One region of the Microbacterium sp. NPDC087868 genome, then DNA from elsewhere that is predicted to be linked to it. Evidence: riboswitches for the same ligand, from Rfam matches in the RefSeq annotation. Region 1 holds a riboswitch; the other holds the start of a gene.
What was found. Region 1 has a riboswitch for S-adenosylmethionine ahead of ACI2JZ_RS17620 (ABC transporter ATP-binding protein). Riboswitches for the same ligand answer to the same signal wherever they lie in the genome.
Positions count from the first base shown of each region.

Region 2: another riboswitch for S-adenosylmethionine. It lies ahead of ACI2JZ_RS16970 (OsmC family protein); the one in region 1 lies ahead of ACI2JZ_RS17620 (ABC transporter ATP-binding protein).

Region 1 covers NZ_JBJDNO010000007.1:56,614-63,731, forward strand. Annotated here, with positions in the region: gene ACI2JZ_RS17600 (BCCT family transporter) at 1-633, shown strand, start outside; gene acs (acetate--CoA ligase) at 714-2,675, opposite strand; gene ACI2JZ_RS17610 (ABC transporter permease) at 2,752-3,516, opposite strand; gene ACI2JZ_RS17615 (aliphatic sulfonate ABC transporter substrate-binding protein) at 3,586-4,608, opposite strand; gene ACI2JZ_RS17620 (ABC transporter ATP-binding protein) at 4,694-5,521, opposite strand; SAM riboswitch class I at 5,521-5,622, opposite strand; SAM riboswitch class I at 5,890-5,981, shown strand; gene ACI2JZ_RS17625 (acyl-CoA dehydrogenase) at 5,997-7,118, shown strand, end outside.
Region 2 covers NZ_JBJDNO010000005.1:92,690-99,807, reverse strand. Annotated here, with positions in the region: gene ACI2JZ_RS16985 (dioxygenase) at 1-259, opposite strand, end outside; gene ACI2JZ_RS16980 (MarR family winged helix-turn-helix transcriptional regulator) at 672-1,115, shown strand; gene ACI2JZ_RS16975 (DEAD/DEAH box helicase) at 1,178-4,393, opposite strand; SAM riboswitch class IV at 4,534-4,655, shown strand; gene ACI2JZ_RS16970 (OsmC family protein) at 4,687-5,238, shown strand; gene ACI2JZ_RS16965 (L-idonate 5-dehydrogenase) at 5,315-6,370, opposite strand; gene ACI2JZ_RS16960 (SDR family oxidoreductase) at 6,360-7,118, opposite strand, start outside.

The sequences.
Region 1 (7,118 bases):
GCCAGCATTGTTGACGGCGTACCAGATATCGACTTCGATTTGATCCTCTTCGACATGCTTGGGCGCCTCCCGCTGTCGGGCTGGATGGCTACCGTGCTGATGGTCGTCACCGTGCTGCTGATTGCAATCTTCTTCGTGACCGGCGCAGACTCGGCCTCGATCGTGATGGGTGCGCTCAGCGAACGCGGCGCTGAAGAGCCATCCAAGAAGGCCGTGATCTTCTGGGGCGTGGCCACCGGCGCTGTGGCCGCGGTGATGCTGCTGGCTGGCGGCGATCATCCGGCGGAGGCATTGACCGGGCTGAAGAACATCACCATTGTTTCGGCGCTGCCATTCGTGATTGTGATGCTCCTGCTCTGCGTGGCGTTGTGGAAGGACCTGAGCAAGGATCCGCTGGTGCTTCGCGGCAAGGTGGCTCGAAAGGTCCTGGAGCAGTCCGTGGGCCAAGCGGTTGACCGCCATGAGGGCAGCCAGTTCAGCTTGATGACCACCGAAATTCCTTTGGTCAGTGCCGAGGGCAAGGCCTCCGAAGGGAAGCTCTTCGCCACCGAAGCCGCCGCTGACCCGGTGCAGGACGGCAAGAACACTGCGGCCGATGGCCAGAGCCAGAAGCCAACGACCGGGGATTCCTAACCGGCAAATCAAATGAAGCTTCTTCCCCCGCCGGGGAAGAAGCTTCATTTGTTTAACCCCAAGGGGCCTGGGAGCAGCGATTAGCCGCGCGCGCGGCAGATCGCGTTGATCTCCGGAATGCACGGCTCATTCTGCAGGCTCGTTGTGTCGCCGAGCGTGGTGCCCTCGAACAGCTGGGTGAGCAGGCGGCGCATGATCTTGCCCGAACGGGTCTTGGGCACATCTGGAACCAAGACGATTTCCCGCGGCTTGGCAATCGGGCCGATCTGCACCGCGACGGTATTGCGGAGTTCAGCAATGAATTCGGCCTGCCGTGCAACGAGCTGCTCGTCAGGCGACTCGGCAACCAGGGTCTTGTCCAGCGGTACCACGAAGGCAGTTGCAGCGTGTCCGGTCTTGGAATCCGGGGTGGGGCAGACGCCGGCTTCCACCACGCCGGGGTGGGTGACCAATGCCGATTCGATTTCAATGGTGGAAAGCCGATGGCCGGAAATATTGATCACGTCGTCGGTGCGGCCCAGGATGTAGATATCGCCGTCCTCATCGAAGCGGGCACCGTCGCCAGCCAAGAACCAGCCCTGCTCTACGTATTGTTCCCAGTAGCTGGTGTAGTAGCGCGTCGGGTTGCCCCATACGGTACGGGCCATCGACGGGCCAGTGCGCGTGATGACAATATTGCCCTGCTGGTTGGCCGGCACGCTCAGGCCGCCATCGTCAACAATGTCCACCGAGATGCCCGGCAGCGCGCGTGCGGCGCAGCCTGGCTTGAAATGTCCATCGGTCGGCAGGGGGGAAAGCACGGTCGCGCCGGATTCGGACTGCCACCAGGTGTCAACCATCGGCAGTCCTGCTTCGCTGTCCCGGCCGATCTGCTGGCGGAACCATTTCCATGCCTCGGGATTGACGGCTTCACCCACAGTGCCGCCGATCTTCACCGAGGACAGATCGTATTGAGCGGGGATGCCGTCCGGGAACCAGCCCATCAACGAGCGGACCAAGGTGGGAGCGGTGTAGTAGCTGGTGACCTTGTAGCGTTCAATGACCTCGAAGTGGCGGCCCGGGTGCGGGGCGCTGGGGACGCCCTCGTAGATTACCTGGGTGACGCCATTGGCCAACGGGCCGTAGATCTCGTAGGTATGCGCGGTGACCCAGGCGAGGTCGGCGGTGCACCAGTGCACGTCCTTGGCGCGCTGGGATTCGTCCGGGTTGGCGAACAGCAGGTTGTAGCTGGTGGCCGCCTGCGTCAGGTACCCGCCGGTGGTGTGCACCAAGCCCTTCGGCTGGCCGGTGGTTCCCGAGGTGTACATGATGAACAGCGGTGTTTCCGCATCGAATGCCTGCGCGTGGTGCTCGGTGGACTGGGTATCAACCACCTCATGCCACCAGATGTCGCGGCCTTCGGTCCACGGGATTTCGTCGCCGGTGCGGCGGATAACCAGGACCTTTTCGATTTCGTTCTCGCCGGCAACGGCCGCATCGGCGTTGCCTTTGACCGGAACCGAAGTGCCGCGGCGGAACTGGCCGTCGGTGGTGACCAGGACCTTTGCCTTGGTGTCCTCCACGCGGAACCTCAGCGCTTCGGCGGAGAACCCGCCGAAGACCAGCGAGTGGATGGCGCCGATGCGGGCGCAAGCCAAGGTGATGACAATTGTTTCAATGAGCACCGGCAGGTAAATGACCACGCGGTCGCCCTTCACCACACCCAGGGATTCCAAGGCGTTGGCTGCCTGGGAGACCCGCTCCTGCAAATTCTTGTAGGTGACGGCTACCCGGTCTCCGGGCTCGCCTTCGAAATACAGTGCGACCTTCTGCCCGCGTCCCGCAGCTACATGGCGGTCGGCGCAGTTCACTGCGGCGTTCAGCTTGCCGCCGAGGTACCAAGAAATTTCCGGTCCGCGCTTGGCATCCGGATCGGCCGGAATGATGCGGCTGGTGGTGTGCCACGGGATGTCCCAATCCAAGAGGTTCGCCGCTTCGTCCCAGAATTCCTGGCGTGCTGCCTCTGAAACTTGAGTTGAGGTTGTTGCCAATTCGGTGGTCATCGCAAACTTTCTTTGGTGAGGGGTAGCTTTGTCAGCGGGTACTAGCGGGTACTAGCGGGTATTAGCGGGTCCGGTTTCAGGTCCAGCGCTTGATAGCCCAGCGTTCTGCTATCGACAGCAGGGCATCGGTGATCTTTCCAAAGACGGCCAGCAGCACGATGGTCATGATCAGGCGGTCCAATCGGCCGTTGTTCTGCGAGTCGGTGAGCAAGAAGCCAAGGCCCATTGACGCGCCGAGGAGTTCGGCTGCGACCAGGAAGAGCCAAGCTTGGGCTAGTGCCAAACGCAGGCCGGAGAAGATCGAAGGGACCACTGCGGGCAGCTGGACGGTGCGCAGCAGCTTCAATCCCTTCAACCCGAAGGAGCGGGCTGCTTCGACCAGGTGGGCATCGACATGGCGCAACGCCAAGGCGACGGTGGTAAAGACCGGGAAGAAGGCACCAATGATCACGAGTGTGACCTTGGAATCTTCACCCATTTTCATCCAGAGCACCAGCAGCGGAACCCAAGCCAAGGAAGGGACTGCACGCAGGGCGCTGATGCTCAGTCCCAGAAATGCATCTGCCAATTTGGACAGTCCGACAAGCGCACCCAGCGCCAAGCCCAGCAATGATCCGAAGGCGAAACCGAGAAGAACACGCTGAGTGGAGATGCCGATGTGCTTTCCGAGTTCGCCATCCTGGAAGAGCTCAATGGCAGCAGAAACCACTGAACCCGGAGTTGGCAGTGTCCACGGAGCAACGATTCCGGTAACGGTGACAAATTGCCACACAGCCAGGGTGGTCAGCGGCAAGACCAGCGCAAGCAGCCATTTCGGGGCACGCAGGATCGTTGCGGCCATGCTGGCCTTCTGCTTGGCAGGTGTTTGGCTTCCGCGGGTTCCAGCCACGTTAGAGGGACTCATGGCTGGTTACTCTCCGGAGATCTTTGTTGCGTCTGCCTTGACGGCAAACTGGTCATCGATGAGGGTTTCCAGAGCTTCATCAACGGATTCCTGCTCCGAGACATCGCCGCTAGCGACCAGCGTGGGAGCAATCTTGCTCAGGACTCCAGTGAATTTGGCGTCGGGAACTGCCGGAACGTCCAGATTGGAGCGTTCCTCAATGACGGTGGCAGCAACTCCTGGTTCGAGCCCTGCTACGTCGGCCAGGATTTCTGCGGTTTCCTCGGGATTGTCAGCTGCCCAGCCACGAGCCTTTTCGTAGGCATCGACAACGAGCTGGGCGAGTTCGGGGCTCTGCTCAATGAAGTCTTCGCGAGCGTTCAGCGCACCGTAGGTGTTGAAATCCAAGTTCCGGTAAACCAGTTGCGCGCCGTCTTTTTCGGCAGCGGCCATGATCGGATCCAAACCGCTCCAGGCATCAACCGAGCCGTTGGCCAGGGCGGTACGTCCATCGGCATGCTGGAGGTTCTGCAGCTTGATGTCAGCTTCACTCAAGCCCGCGGATTCCAGCGCCTGCAGCAGGAAGAAGTATGGGTCGGTGCCCTTTGTAGCGGCCACGGTCTTGCCAGCGAGATCTTCAACGGACTCGATTTTCGAGTCCTTATCCACTACCAGGGCCGCCCATTCCGGCTGCGAATACAGTGCGATGGTCTTGATGGGTGCACCGTTCGAACGGTTCAGGAGCGCAGCGGAACCGGCTGTGGAACCAACATCGATTGCGTCGGCGCGAAGAGCTTCATTGGCCTTGTTGGAACCAGCGGACTGGATCCATTCGACATTTACGCCCTGCTCCTTGGCGGCTGCTTCCAACCATCCCTTTTCCTTGAGTACCAGGCTCAGCGGGTTGTAAGTGGCAAAGTCGATGGACAGGGTCTGACCATCCGAGGAGGCTGTAGCGTTTTCGCCAGCACAGCCGGTCAGGGCAACTGCGCCAACGATCAAGGCGGCGGCGGACAATGCAGTGCGGCGGGTGAGACGGTTCAAAAGCATGGAGAATCCTAGAATTGTGCGTGCAAGCGGTGTAGGTGAAAAGGCAAAGGGGACGAATGGTTCGGGACCCACGGCGTGGCCGGGACTAATGGTTGGTTGGGTCGACGCCGAGCAGGCGCAATAGGTGCAGGCGATCTGCAACGAACTTTTCATCGGTATGCCGGCGTGGATGCACAGCTGAGATGGACAGATCCTCGATGACGCCCGCTGCACTATGCCCAGCGCCTCGCCCCAGAACAATCACGCGGTCAGCCAAAGTCAACGCCTCGTCCACATCATGGGTCACCATGAGAACAGTGGTGGGGAACGATGCGTGAATCGAGAGCAGCAGATCCTGCATCTTCAAGCGTGTCAGCGCATCGAGGGCGCCGAAGGGTTCATCAAGAAGCAATACACCCGGGCGCCGAGCCAGCGCGCGAGCCAGCGAAACCCGTTGCGCCATGCCTCCGGAGATCTCGCGTGGGCGCAAGCTGGCTGCATGGCTCAGACCGGTCAGCTCGATCAACTCATCGATCAGCGAGTTGCCGGCGCGCTTATCGGTTTCCGGTGCCAGGCCCAGTGCAATGTTCTGGCGAACCGAGCGCCATGGCAGCAGCCGGGGCTCCTGGAAGGCAACGGCGCATAACTCGTTGATGCCGGTGACCTCGCGGGTGCCGGTGCGGATGGTGCCGGTGGTGGGGTGGTCCAAGCCCGATACTGAACGCAGCAGCGTGGATTTTCCGCAACCGCTGGCTCCAAGAATGGCCACGACTTGACCTGCTGGAATTTGCAGGTTGATATCGGTCAGAACGGTGCGGCTTTCCATCTTGGTGGTGAAGGTTCGCGACACGTTGCTGAACTGCACGTCCAGGGCGCTTGAAGCTGAGGCAACGGGAGCTGCCTCGGGCGCTGCAAAGGAAAGAGTCATGTTCATCTCCATCGTTCCTGGCGGTAGCACCGGCCTGCAGAGCAAAACTCCAAAGGTGGTTGCTGCGGCGTCGTGGAGCCAGATCTCTCGGCCGCTCGGGATGGTTACGTGTCCATTACAACGAGTCGAACGATTTGAACGCAAATCTTGCGTAATATGAAAAAATCTTCGACAACTACGTCACATTGCCCAGAAATTTCGTTATTTATTTTATTGCAGGCCGGTTTGCTCGACATTAAGCAAAACTTTGCAACTCATCTTCGGCAGGACGCGGATTAGGCTGTGAAATTTGAAGATGGGCACTGCCGGCACTGGGACGAAATGTGACTTCGCGGGTTGGAAACGCCGGTTTATTACCGTTACAAATGAATTACGACCCATCCAGAGCGGCTGAGAGATCTGGCTCCACGACGCCGCAGCAACCACCCCAATAGCGGGACGGTGCTACCGCCAGGACCGATGGAAAGAATTGAGAACCCTGATGCCTATTGGTGAATCGCACAATGCCCTCGGACTGGACTTCAACCAGCTCAGTGACCCTTCGCAGGCCACCACAATGGACCTGGACAAGTTTGAAGAACAGCTGCCGACCAGGCAATTGCTGAAAATCACCCCCGGACCAAGTGCGGATGAGCAATACGACCGGCTGGCCGAAATTTTCCGTCCCGTTTTTGCGCAGATCGCCGCGACAGCCAAGGACCGCGACTTGAACCGCGTGCTTCCTTTCGAGCAGGTAGGCCTGCTGAATCGCGAGCGTTTCGGTGCGCTGCGCCTTTCCGTTGCCGACGGGGGCTACGGCGCACGGCTGGTGGATGTCTTCCGTCTGCTCATCGAGCTGTCCGAGGCGGACTCCCACGTAGGCCAGCTGTGGCGTGCGCATATCGCATTCGTCGAGAACGTCTTGGCGCTGGAGGACGAAGAGCTGCGCAAGAAGTGGGTCGCTCGCATCGCTGCTGGGCAGATTATCGGCAACGCCTACACCGAACGCGGTGGCAACGCCCTGGGCACCTTGAACACCAAGGCCAGCACCGTGGACGGGCGCTGGGTGATCGACGGTGAAAAGTACTACTGCACCGGCACCATTTTTGCCGACTGGACCACCGTTGCCGTGGCCCACCCGGAGCTCGCCGGCCGCCAGATCGCCGTGGTCTCCACCCAGCGCAGCGGCGTCAAGATCCTCGACGACTGGGATGGGTTCGGCCAGGGCCTCACCGGAACCGGCACCACCGAATTCCACCAGGTCCCGGTGGATTGCTTCATGCCGCAGCAGACCAATGACTCCGAAGCGGCGATCTTCCAGCTGGTTCTCATGGCCGTGCAGGCGGGCATCGCCCGCGCCGCATTGAACGACCTGCGTCACGCGGTGCAGGCGCGCACCCGCATCTTCACCACCGGAACCGGGGTGCCGGTATACCAGGAACCCCAGGTCCTCCAGCTGGTGGGCGAAGTTTCCGCGGAGTCCTTCGCTGCCGACTCCGTGGTGATCGGCGCGGTACTCGAAGTCGAGGCGGCCCTGGGCGATCCGGGACTGAACGACGAGGAACGCTACGCCGTATGCGAGCTGGCCGCCAACCGCGCGCAAACCGTGGTGCAGCCACTGGCC
Region 2 (7,118 bases), on a different contig from region 1:
CCATTGGCGCGTCGTAGCGAACGTCGTAGTACTTCTGGTCGAAGCCCCAGAAGTCGTAGACCAATTCGTTCTTCTGCTGGGTAGCACTCAGCGTCACCGGCGCATTTTCCCAGTGCGCGGAGATCATCAGAATATCTTTCGGCTTCTCGAAAGTGCCGGACCAGCTAGCCAGCTCCTGGGTCCAGCGCTGGTCGTCGGCCAGTGGCGGTGCGCCATGGCTAAGGAACAAGACGGGAGGGGTATCGGATAGCTGATTCATGATTAAAACCTACCAAGCATTAGTTGAAGCGTCAAGTTTTATTTTCATGAATCCCGATATCCAACTCCAAATGCTCTCCAAGAGGCCCGTGGACAGTGCGGACAGCTTCGCCGCACCACGTTGGGTCCAACGCCAGAGGCAACGGAGGCCATGGCTTTCTTGCTCTGCTTCTGAGCGGCGGCGGAAATCTATTGCTTCTCTAATCACGAATGCAATCGGCAAGTCGTTCCTAAGCTGCGCCGGAGAAGTGGAACTGTACGGCTTTGCAGGCATCAGGCGTTGCCTGGCCAGTCTTTTCCAAGCCATTAATTACGCTCAGCTGGGGATTCGCAGTACGTTCAACACTTCGGCTTCGAACGGCTGCGGTCTCCAATATCAGACTTATCGACCATTAATCTTTAGAATGGTTTGTATGCAAGAAGAAGAACTGATGCAGACGGTCGAAGAAGAATTCACCGCCATCTTATTGCGCGCCCGCCAGATGCTGATCCGTCGCGCCAAGATCATCCACCCGGACCTGCAGGATCCGGGGTACCGCTTGCTTGCAGTGGTCATCCGCGATGAAGCCCAGCAACAGGGAGCACTCGCAGAAAAACTGCGTCTGGACAAGGCGACTATTTCCCGCCTCGTGCAGCACCTCGAGTCTCTGGAACTTGTCACCCGCACCCAGGATCCTTCCGATGGCCGGGCCCAGCTGGTCTCGGCAACAGAAAACGCCAAGGAAAAATGGCGCTCCAGCGGTAACACGCTGCGTGAGGAACTGCGCCGCCAGCTCAAGGAATGGGAAGCCTCCGAACTGAAGAATTTTGGAGATCTCCTGCACCGCCTCAACGACAGTTTTGAACAGATTCTCTAGTCCCCGATCATCAGCTGAAGCCTTGGAGACCTTCTGGTTTCCAAGGCTTCAGCTTTTTAGGCTCACTCCATCAGCGCCAGGAAATCATCGGCGCTTAACGCAGCACTCTGCGCGGCTTGGGCAGTCTCTCCCAGGACATCATTGAACAGCTGCGTCTTCTTGGCCTGCAACGCGAGCACCTTGGATTCGATGGTGTCCTTTGCCACCAAGCGGTACACATAGACCGGACGAGTTTGCCCAATGCGGTGGGCCCGGTCAATAGCCTGGGCTTCAGCCTGCGGGTTCCACCATGGGTCCAGCAAGATGCAGTAGTCGGCGGAAGTGAGATTAATGCCGAAGCCGCCGGACTTCAGCGAGATGAAGAAGACCGGGAAATCTCCTTCACTGAAACCGTCAATCAGTTCCTTGCGCCGAGGGCCAGTGGTGGACCCGTCAAGGTATCCGTGCTCGATGCCCAGCTCTTCAGCGACGTCGCGTGCCTTGGCCAAGAAACTGGTGAATTGGCTGAAGACCAGAATCCTATGCCCTTCAGAAACCGCGTCCCCCATGAGTTCGCGCAGCATTTCCAGCTTCGCGCTCGGGGCATCGCCCTCGCCTACCAGGGACGGATCCAAGGCCAGCTGGCGCAGCAGGGTCAGCGACTGGAGAATCTGGAAGCGATTCGAATCAACGTCGTCAACCAGGCCCAGGACTTCTTGCCGCACGCGCTGGAAGCGGCGGTCATAGGCTTTGCGGTGCCCCGGCTCCAGTTCGACTTCCAGCACCTGTTCGGTCTTCGCCGGCAGCTCTGGAACGACCTGTTCCTTGGTACGGCGCAGCACGAACGGACGCAGTCGGCTCTTCAGGCGCTCCAGGCGCTCCTGGTCTCCGTCGGCAATGGGCTTCTGGTAGTTGTCCTTAAAGGACTTCGCACCGCCCAGCAGGCCTGGTGCAGCCAGTGAGACCAACGCCCACAGTTCCAGCAGGTTGTTTTCCATGGGAGTGCCAGTGACCACGAATTTGCACGGCACTGGCAGCTGCCGGGCCTGCTTGTAGCCTTTGGAGGCATGGTTCTTCAGTTGCTGGGCCTCGTCCATGATCATGACGTTGAATCCGGCGGCTTCAAAATCCTCATAGGCCAGGCGGAAGATCGTGTAGCTGGTAACTACCAATTGGGCGTCACCGATCTGCGACGCCATGCTTTGGCCGCTCTTTCTAGCTGTTGAAGTGATGCCGGTGACTCTCATCTGCGGCGCAAATCGCTGCGCCTCATTGATCCAGTTGCCCACCACCGAGGTAGGAGCCAGCACCAGGAATTTCTGGGCAGGATCCTCGACGCGCGCTTGTTCAAGGCAAGCCAGCAGCTGGACGGTCTTGCCCAGACCCATATCGTCGGCAAGGACGCCACCGAGATCATGGGTACGCAAGAAGTTGAGCCAGGATAGGCCGTGGCCCTGATACGGGCGCAGTTCAGCGTTGAACGTTTCCGCTAGTTGGACCGGCTGCATTTCTTCACCGCTTTGCAGCGCCTTCATGGTCTGCAGCCACTGGTTGTGCTGGGCTTCGATAATGCCCAGATCCACCAGTTCTTGCCACCAGTCGATGCTCAACTTATGGATGCGGATCGTATCGCCCTGCACCGTGCCCAGCTCCCCGGCCTCTGATATCAGCTGGCGCAGCTGCGTGAAATCTGCACCATCAATCGGGATCACCGTAAGGTCATCGAGGACGAGATACTCATCTTGCTTGGTCAAGGCCTCCAGCAGCAGTGGGAACGGGACCTTGGTCTCGTCCAGGAGCACTTCCACAGACAAGTCGAACCAGTCCCCCGTGCTTTCGCCGGCTTCGACACTGACAGCGGCCGGCGCGTGGCTGATCCGGTACTTCGGCAGCCTGTTCTGCTCTTCAACGACCACATCGGAATGCTCTGCCAATAGCGGCAATGCGTAGACCAAGAAATCGATGGATTCGGAGGTGCTGAAGTCCTTCGGCGGGAAGATTCCTGAAGAGGTCAGTTGCCCCAAGGAAGCCTGCGCGCCGAGCTTGTCCTGCACCGAAGCAGCAATTTCCTTTTCCACGGCATACTGGCGGGGGCCCGCGGAGGCGTACTCCCAGGAATAGCTCACGGTCAGCGGAGTTCGGATGCTCTCCAGGGACAGCTTGAGGCTGGGGCGTGCTGGAACAGGGATGCTGTAGCTGTCATCCTCGCTCTTCAACGGTGCCATCAGGCGCAATCGGTCCAGGTGCTGGCGCTCGAAAAGCTCAACGCCTTCCTGCGGGATGGATTGCGCACCGGATTCAATAAATGTGGCCAGTTCCTTCGTGACCGGTTCAGCGAACCGGGCCAAACCGATTTCCCTGGCCTTCGGCAAGGGGCTGGACGCGTAAGCCAACAAGGTCGGCGGCGTGCCTATGGGCAAGAGGTAGACGTGCTCTTCGCTCGGCCCGCGCAGCTTCCCTTCCATGCTCAGGCCATGTTCACCGCGACGCACATCCACGTGTGCCATGGCTGGTTGCTCGCTGAACTCCACCGGGGCCTTGGCCGTAGAACCACCGTTGACGATCTGCACTCCAGCTTCACGCAGGGCTTCGAACGCATCCAGCAGGTCCTGGCCTGGAAGATCCATCAAGGAGATCCACTCCTTGGGATCCCACGAATGGCGATAAGTATCTTGTTCAACGTGTTCACGCAACCGGTCCAGTTCAACGACCGCACGACGCTGCTTCTTGGAGAACCGCGCATCAAAAGCAACATTGCGCCAGCTGATCCCGGTTTGGATCCAGGGGCTCTTGGTTCCCTGGCGGGCCGGGCGTGCCTGCAAGGTCAGCGCGTCCTCGCCGCCATAACGCGGTTCGCTTACCACTTTCAGGATCAATCCCAGCGGTTCTTCGGCAACCAGCGGCTCATCGGAAATGACTGGAAGCAGACGGTCAAGGGTACGTTCCCACTGCGGCTTGCTATTGCGTTTCCAAGCGTGGGGATCCACCCCGGAGTCGGAGACGAAAAAGCCCTGGTCTTCTTCGGTGGTGACCTCAATGAGCAAGGCGGCGACATCTTCACAAGACTGAACCCCCGGATGCTTGCCGCAGAAGCTGGTGAAGCTGATATTGCCCTCGGTGATTTCCAATTGGGCCATCACCGATTCACGCAGCACCACACCGGAGATGCGGGTAGATCCCGGTTGCATTACCCGGTTGGCGATCTGCACTTTTCCGGAATCACACAGGAATTGGCCCAGGTTGTATTCGGATTCGGTCACCAAGGTCTGGGCCGCAGAAAGTGTCAGCTGGAATTCCATACTCGCCGTTCATTGTTCGTGCAGTGGGCGCCCGAGAGCTAGATTCCATCTTAGCGAGCCGGAAAGCAAGATGCCCGGTGACGAAAAGTTACTTCTGCCCTTTACCCGCGGGCCCTGAAACCGATAGAAATTAATCACTGAATCACGAGTTCCACTCTTTGAGCCCTGGCTGAGTGGACGGCAACCCTCCTGCGTCATTGTGCGGGGTGCCCCAGGTGAAGATTCGACGCATCTTGAACGCCAAGATGCGTAAGCGATGGCGCCCCTTGCGCCAGAAAGGGGATCAATTCCCCATGACTAATGCAGCATCTGCCCCGACCGTATCCGAAGACCGTGCACAGCGCCTGCAGGAAGCAGGCAAAGGCTGGGGCGAACGAATTTCGGCTGCGCCGCAAAGTGCCCAATTGACTTTCACCGTCGAGGGCGAAGGCTTCGATTCGGTAGCCAGCAACATTGTCTCCGGCAAGCACACCTTCCAGGTCGACGAGCCAGCTGCCCTGGGCGGCAGCGACCTGGCCGCAAGCCCCGTGGAATACGCGCTCGGAGCGCTCATCTCCTGCCAGGTTGTGGTCTACCGCTTGTACGCGCAGAACCTCGGCATCCAGGTGGACGACGTGAAGATCCAGGCCAATGGCCACCTCGATGTCCGCGGACTCTTCGGCATCGACCAGACCATCCGCCCCGGCTTCTCGTCGGTGGATCTGGACATCCGGATTGCCGGACCGGAATCAGCTGAACGCTATGAAGAACTGCGCCGCGCAGTGGATGCACACTGCCCGGTGCTGGACCTCTTCGCCAATCCGGTGCCCGTGACAACCGCGGTAAGCATCGCAGAGACCAACTAGAGTTCGCTGAACTAAAAAGCACCGCGGCGGCCCCCGACTTCAGGGGCCGCCGCGGTGCACTTCTAGCTGAAGCCAACTATTGCCCCAGGAAGTTCAGCAGGACTTTGCCGGAGCGAGCCGAATCCTTGGCCGTTTCGAAGGCTTCAAGCGCATCGGCGACCGGGAACTCGTGGGTTACCGCCTCGGAAACCTGCAGTGAACCGTCGGCCAGGGCAGCAAGCACATGGTCGATTTCGTCGTTGAAGCGGAAGGAACCAACCAGTTCCAGCTCGCGGGTAATAGCCAGCGAAATGAGTGCGGGTTGTTCTCCTGAGGGCAGCAACCCGACCATGACCACTCGACCGCCGCGCACGGCACCGCGCACGGCGGAGGCCAACCCGCGGAAGTTGCCGCTGGCCTCGATCACCACGTCCGCGCCCACCTGGGCAAGAGCTTCCTGGTCATCGGCGCGCAAAGTTGAAGTGGCACCGAGTTTCCCGGCGATTTCCAACGGCTTCTCGTGCATGTCCACTGCGATGATTTCTTTGGCTCCGGCACGCTTGAGCACTGCTACAGCGAGAGCTCCGATCGGCCCAGCACCAATAACCAGCGCCTTCTTGCCGGCGACTTCACCGGCGCGCGACACCGCATGCCAAGCAACCGCAGCCGGTTCTGCCAGTGCCGCATCACGCAGTGCTAAGCCAGCAGGCAGCTCACGCAGCATGCGTGATGGCAGGTTCACTTCGCGGGCGAATGCGCCCTCGGTGTGCGGGTAGCGGGCGGCCGAGCCCAGATAGGTGCACCCCGGGGAAAGATTCGGGCGGTCGGCCGGGTAGGGTTCCCCGGTCTCGCCTGGTGTTGCCGGGTGCACGGCGACTTTGGTTCCGGCTGCCGGCCCGCTGCCGTCAGCGGCGGCCTGCATGACGGTCCCGACGATTTCATGCCCGAGAACCATTGGAGCCTTGAGGATCGATTCCCCGGCGGCGCCGTGGCTCCAGTAATGCAAGTCTGATCCGCAGATACCGCCGTAAGCGATGGCAACGCGTGCTTCATCTGCTCGCGGCGCTGCCAGCTCGATTTGTTCAATACGCAAATCATCGGCTGCATGGGCCACGACGGCCAACGTGCTGGTGGCGAGGGAATTAGACGACAACGCTCATGCCTCCGTCGATGAAAATGGTCTGCCCGTTCACGTAGTTCGATCCATCCGAGGCCAACCAGACTGCTGGTCCGGCCAGATCCTCGACAGTTCCCCAACGGGCAGCCGGGGTGCGGCCCAGAATCCAGGAATTGAATTTCTCGTCATCCACCAGATTCTGCGTCATCTCGGTGTGGATGTAGCCCGGTGCGATGCCGTTGATTTGCAGTCCCGAACCAGCCCATTCGGCGGTCATGGCGCGGGTGAGATTGCGCAGGCCTCCCTTGGCCGCACTATAGGCGGAGATGGTGGGGCGGGCCAAGTCGGTTTGCACCGAGCAGATGTTGATGATCTTGCCTTCGCCACGCTGCACCATGGAGCGTGCGACCTCTCGGCCTACCAGGAATGCGCTGGTGAGGTTCGTGTCAATCACACGCTGCCAGTCGGATACTTCCAATTCCAGCATCGGAACGCGGTGTTGGATACCGGCGTTGTTCACCAATATGCGGATGGGGCCGATGGTCTTTTCAATGGCGGCAATGTTCTCGCGCACGGCGGCATCATCGGTGACATCGAAGCAGACGCTATGGATTCTTTCGGCGCCATAGCGGGTGCCGAATTCGGCGACAGTTTCGGCCAAGCGTTGCGCATCGCGGCCGTGCAGGATGATGGTGGCTCCGGCATCGGCCAGGGCACGGGCAAGTTCGCGGCCAATACCGCGGGAGGACCCGGTCACCAGGGCCAGTCGTCCGGTCAGGTCAAA